2 regions of the Exiguobacterium sp. s21 genome follow, and region 1 is predicted to be linked to the other one. Evidence: riboswitches for the same ligand, from Rfam matches in the RefSeq annotation. Region 1 holds a riboswitch; the other holds the start of a gene.
The links. A riboswitch is a leader RNA that binds a small molecule or an ion and turns the genes downstream of it on or off. The one in region 1 is predicted to bind FMN.

Region 1 (3,118 bases):
CGAGCACGATTGGCAAGCGGACCGTCGCGACCGGGAACGAGGCGCGATGGAAGAAATAAGATTCAGCCTCTCGCTTCCCTTGCCCATAATCATGTTCGGATTCGAGATGATAGTCATGATGGAGCGGATTGAAATCACTTTCTTTCAACTCGGCGCCTGGCGCATAAACCGACATCGTCGACGTGAGCACATATTTACCGACTTGGTCCATGAAAGCGTCCGAGGCGATCTTTGCCTGGTACGGGTTAAAGCAAATATTGTCATAGACGAGGTCGTAATGGTCTCGTGACAAATCTTTCATCGTCGCCACCGACTGTCGGTCCCCTTTGATCGACCGGATGCCCTCCGCCTCAGGTACTTGCAGTTGTCCACGCGTCACAATCGTCACATCGTCACCGGCCTCCGCCAACCGAAGCGCCAACCGCTTTCCAAAATAGCGTGAGCCACCGAAAATCAATACGTTTCTCATCGTCCCTGCTCCTCCTACATGAAATGACATCTCTTTTCATTTTCCCTTGCATCCTCTCGACTAATCTTCTACATCCTTGAATATTTTTGTTATTCTTATATATATAGAGAAGAAAGAGGCGAGACGCATGCATCAGATCACATTAGAAAAAGGATGGTCGTGTGAATTACCGACACAATATGCCATTTACCAAAGCTTATCGGACTTCAGCCGTTACTCGGTCCTTGACCAAGAGGAAGAGAGCGTCTGTTCATTCCGCATCACGAACGACACGTGTAAAATCACAGCGTTTCGTCCTTGGCAACATCAAATCGAGTTAGACGCGGCTTCGAAACTCATTCGATTAATTCTGATTGAAGAGACAGACTGAATACAAAAAAGGCCAATCATGTGGCATGATTGGCCTTTCGTTTAGCAATCCCCAGGTGTCCCGGCGTTCGATGCCGTCCGGAAACTCGAGCCACAACCGCACGTGGCGATGGCGTTCGGATTTTTAATCGTGAAGCCGCCTCCTAGCATCGACTGCTTATAGTCAATCTCGAGACCGTCGACGACCCCGTGATCGGCTTCGGCGACGATGACGCGGACGCCGTGGTGGTCAAACTGAACGTCCTTGTCTGTCTTATCCTCATCAAATCCCATCCCGTAAGACAGGCCGGTACACCCGCCCCCTTGCACTTTGATCCGCAAGTACTGGTCGTCGGGGCGTTCGGTCTGTTTCATCATATCGATGACTTGTAATGCGGCTGATTCTGTCAAATGAATCATCTGAACTCCTCCTTCGTTATCTTAACTTCAAGTCAACTGACTTGAGATTTTGTGAAATATCTTGTATAACTAAACTGTAACAAAAAAAATTAAATCGTTCCATCTTCGGGGCAGGGTGAAATTCCCGACCGGCGGTATTGAAGACAAGTTCTTCTCAGCCCGTGAGCGAGCAAGGCGTTGCTTGCTGATTTCGTGAGATTCGAAAGCCGACAGTAAAGTCTGGATGGGAGAAGATGGCGGCATCCGACCGATATCCGGATGTTTTCTTCGGCGTGGTCTAAACACCGATGAGAACATCTATTTCGTATGCGCGTAAACTCTCCCGATTGTTTGATACAATCGGGTTTTTCTATGCGACGGGTGCCATTCATCAAGGAGCGACAAAAGGAGAGATTTTGATGAAAACAACGCGCAACAAACGATTGACAACACTGGTGACACTATCGATGCTCGGGGCCATTTCTTTTGTCCTCATGCTCTTTAACTTCCCGCTGCCTTTCCTACCACCGTTCCTAAAAGTGGATTTCAGTGACATTCCCGCGCTCGTCGCCGGGATCGTGTTCTCCCCACTCGCAGGCGTCGTGGTCGTCGCTCTAAAAAACGTCCTCTACTATGTCTTCAATGGTGGCGGCGTTCCGGTCGGTGAAGTCGCGAACTTCTTTGCAGGTGTCGCCTTCATGTATCCGGTCGCATGGTTCTACCATAAACGTAAAACGAATAAAGCGCTCGCTTCAGGCCTCGTGGCCGGTACGATCACGATGGCACTCAGCTTGGCGATCTTGAACTATTTGCTCATCTTACCAGCCTACGCGTTCTTCTTCGGCATGACCGAGATGGCACAACCGGCTGTCAAAACGGACCTCGTCCTATACGGTATCTTGCCGTTCAACTTCATTAAGGCCTTGCTGATCAGCGCCTTGTTCGTCCCACTCTTCCTCAAATTGAAGCCGTGGATCGAACGTCAGCGCATGCAACTTCAAGCGTAACTGACAAGCACCTAGACCCCGGTCTAGGTGCTTTTTGTATGGGTACGCTATGCTAATGAGAGAATAGGAGGAGATGGATTGAACACGACTGAAGATGTGACCCATTTTTTAGAGACTGATGTGGAACTGATGCGTCTGTTGACAATCGTCGCTTCGCTCTGTTTACCCGATTGGTGGATTTGTGCCGGATACGTGCGGGCAAAAATATGGGATGACGCGCACGGCTACGAAGTACCGACGCCGACCGAGGACGTCGATGTCATCTACTTTGACCGATCTCACATCGACGAGGCGATTGAAAAACAGTATGAGGCACAACTGCACGACCTGTTACCGAACGTCCCTTGGTCGGTCAAAAACCAGGCCCGCATGCATCTGGTCAATCAATTGCCACAGTATCAATCTGCGGTCGACGCCTTGGCCCATTTCCCTGAGACGGTCACGGCCATCGGTGTCAGCCTTGATGCGAGCGGACGCTTGAAGCTGGCCGCCCCTTACGGTATCGACGACATAGTCAAACTACAGTTACGACCGACCCCGGCCTTTGCGAACGACTCTTCACACCATCATATTTATCGAGCCCGGATCAATAAAAAGAATTGGCAAGCCACTTGGCCGAGACTCCATGAAGTGGATATACCTCGTCAGGAACGATAAACCCCCACCGTTTCCTGGTCAATTCCTTCTATCGGTCCTAGTCACATATGACAAACCTGACAGAAGAATGCACAAAAGTAACTTAGCTTTGTTACTTTTGTGCGGATAATTTCACTCTATGTAATACTCGAACGTGAACCGGTGTTACTAATTCAATTAATGCCACCTCTACAATTTTTCCAGCTATAGGTTTTACAATATCAGTACAATATTCAAAAGCATCTTTCATCTTTTCTTT
Region 2 (3,118 bases), 230 kb from region 1:
TGGCTGAAATGTCATATTCTGTACGAAAAAGTACCCAACTGGCCAATGGGGTCATCACCGTTGCACCAGTTGAGTACTCTTCTATAATAAATTTAATTTTCAGACTAATCAATGAAAGTTTTGAAAATAACGAATTTTTTTGAAAGGGTGGTCAGTGGAATAGGCGGTCTGCTAAAATAATGGAATTGATGTAAAAAAGAAAAGAGGATATTACGATATGACAATATGGTTGTTCTACTTACTGCTCGGTTTGATTCAAGGCTTCACGGAGCCGATCCCGATTTCGTCAAGCGGTCACTTGGTCATCTTCCAAGAGCTGTTCGATATCGAACTGCCGGGACTCTCGTTCGAGATATTCGTGAACTTTGCCTCGCTGCTCGCCGTCTTGACGATTTATCGGAAAGACGTCGTCCGTCTCGTCGTCAGTCTGTGGACGTTCTTATTTAAGAAAGATCGCAGTGACGAAACGATGATTGATGTTAAGTTCATCGGGCTCTTGCTCATCGCGACCGTCCCGGCTGGTTTGCTCGGTGTCTTGTTTGGTGATTGGATCGGGGAGACGCTCGGTGGAGTCGCCACGGTCGGTTACACGCTCATCTTGACTGGGCTTGCGCTCTGGTTCATCCGCAACATGCGCGGGAACAAAGGCGACGGCGGCATCACGCTCCGCGACGCGATTTTGATTGGACTTGCTCAAGCGGTCGCACTCATTCCAGGGATCAGCCGCTCCGGCGCCACGATCGTCATGGCGATGCTCCTCGGCATCAAGCAAGAGTCGGCCCTCCGCTTCTCGTTCTTCTTATTCATCCCGGTCAGTCTCGGGACGATGATTTTAGATGGACCGGCGCTGTTCACGAATCCGGAAACGCGTGAACTGTTCGGACCGCTCATCTTGGCGTTCACCGCCTCGTATGCGCTCACGGCCATCTCGCTCAAATGGTTCCAACACATCATGGCAAAAGGCGAACTCAAATATTTCTCGTTCTATTGCTGGATCGTCGGTCTCCTCGTCGTCCTATTCTTGGCATGATTCTGAAGGCGCTGCTCACTCGAGCGGCGCCTTTTTGCGCATTTCGTTTTGCCATCGATTTATTTTTGCGCTAAAGTGGAGACGTACAAACAAATATTCCTTCGGGGTCGGGTGAAAGTCCCAACCGGCGGTGATGGGCGCGAGCCTTAAGTCCGTGACCCGGGCGCACGTGTGCGAACGGTGGATCTAGTGCGATTCTAGAGCCGACAGTATAGTCTGGATGGGAGAAGGAAACATGACAGGTCCACGCGACCTGTAGTTCGTCGTACGTTTTTCTGTAAAGAAAACGCTTATTTGGCTTGCCCAAATGACGACCGACACCTCCCACCGAGACCTTGAGGATCATTCCTTGAGGTCTTTTTGTTTGTGCGAAACAAGGAGGGAGATTATGAATCAGTACATGCAACAAGCCATCCAATTGGCCAAGTTCGCCTCATCGACCGGCATCAACCCGCGCGTCGGCGCCGTCGTCGTCAAGGACGGCCGGGTCGTCGGGTTCGGTGCCCACTTGAAGGCAGGAGAAGCGCACGCCGAGGTGCACGCCATCCGCATGGCCGGCGCTGCCGCGTACGGTGCGACGATTTACGTCACGCTCGAACCGTGCTCGCATTACGGCAAGACGCCACCGTGCGCCGATCTGCTCGTCGAGTCCGGCATCAAGCGTGCCGTCGTCGCGATGGAAGACCCGAACCCGCTCGTGTCAGGGCGCGGCATCGCCCGGTTGAAAGCGGCCGGGATTGACGTCGAGGTCGGGCTACTCGAGCGTGAGGCGCGGGCGCTCAATACGGCGTTCTTGCGTTCACTCGAGACGAAGCGGCCTTATGTCATCTTGAAGACGGCGACGAGCCTCGACGGCAAAGTCGCGCTCGATCACGGTGACAGCAAGTGGGTGACCGGGACAGTAGCGAGACGGGACGTCCATGAACTGCGGGCGACGGTCGACGCCGTTTTGACCGGTGTCGGCACCGTCCTCGCCGACGATCCGGCACTCACCGTCCGGCTCGACCGTGAGACGACACAACTGCTCCGAATCGTGCTCGACCGTGAGTTGCGTACGCCGCTCTCGAGTCAGCTCGTCCGAACGGCGACCGACGTACCGGTGCTTCTGTACACGACTTCGGACGACCAAACAAAACGTGACGCGCTGACAGCGAATGGCGTCGAAATCGCCGACTACACATCGCTCGAAGCTGTCCTGCAAGACGTCTACGCACGCGGCATCGGTCGTATGCTCGTCGAAGCGGGACCGACACTCGTCACTTCACTCTTGGACGGACAGTTCGTCGACGAGTGGGTCATGTACCAGTCGCCACGCGTATTCGGCGGCAAGGGCGGTTTCTACCGCTCGCATCATGATGGGCCGCTCGATGCGGTCGAACGGTATGAGGTTCAATCGGTCGAGACGGTCGGCACCGATATCAAACTGATCATGCGAAAGGAGGAGTCCGATGTTCACGGGAATCGTTGAAGAGATTGGCAGTGTCAAGGCAGTAAAGCGGAACGGTCCGTCTCTCCGGCTCACGCTCGCCGGACAGGTCGTCCTCGAGGATGTGAAGCTCGGTGACAGCATCTCCGTCAACGGCATCTGTCTCACCGTGACGACGTTCGACCGCGACAGTTTCTCGGTCGACGTCATGCCGGAGACGCTCAAGGCGTCGAGTCTCGACGGGGTCCGCCCCGGTACGAGCGTCAACTTGGAGCGGGCCATGCCCGCGAACGGACGCTTCGGCGGCCATTTCGTCTCGGGTCACGTCGACGGGGTCGGACGCATCGTCAAAAAACGGTCGCTCGCGAACGCCGTCTATGTCGACATCAGCTGTGAGCCGTCGCTCCTCCGCTATATCGTCCCGAAAGGTTCGATTTCGGTCGACGGGACGAGCTTGACGGTGTTTGATGTCACCGAACGCGGATTCACGTTGTCGCTTATCCCGCATACGTACAGTGAGACGGTGCTCGGGATGAAACAGGCAGGAGACGCGGTCAATTTGGAATGTGACATGTTAGCTAAATATATGGAAAAACTCGTAAGTCAAAAACCGATGACGCTCGAATCGCTGGCGTCGCAAGGGTATGGAAAGGCGGGATGGT

Region 2: linked by a shared signal. The riboswitch ahead of ribD (bifunctional diaminohydroxyphosphoribosylaminopyrimidine deaminase/5-amino-6-(5-phosphoribosylamino)uracil reductase RibD) and the one ahead of KNP06_RS00045 (ECF transporter S component) in region 1 are both predicted to bind FMN.

Annotation. Positions count from the first base shown of each region.
Region 1 is NZ_JACSLF010000001.1:6,419-9,536, forward strand. Features, by position in the region: gene KNP06_RS00030 (Rossmann-fold NAD(P)-binding domain-containing protein) at 1-469, opposite strand, end outside; gene KNP06_RS00035 (hypothetical protein) at 597-839, shown strand; gene KNP06_RS00040 (HesB/IscA family protein) at 881-1,237, opposite strand; FMN riboswitch at 1,335-1,476, shown strand; gene KNP06_RS00045 (ECF transporter S component) at 1,636-2,223, shown strand; gene KNP06_RS00050 (nucleotidyltransferase family protein) at 2,353-2,880, shown strand; gene KNP06_RS00055 (2'-5' RNA ligase family protein) at 2,972-3,118, opposite strand, start outside.
Region 2 is NZ_JACSLF010000001.1:234,381-237,498, reverse strand. Features, by position in the region: gene KNP06_RS01240 (undecaprenyl-diphosphate phosphatase) at 218-1,030, shown strand; FMN riboswitch at 1,124-1,266, shown strand; gene ribD (bifunctional diaminohydroxyphosphoribosylaminopyrimidine deaminase/5-amino-6-(5-phosphoribosylamino)uracil reductase RibD) at 1,419-2,498, shown strand; gene ribE (riboflavin synthase) at 2,479-3,118, shown strand, end outside.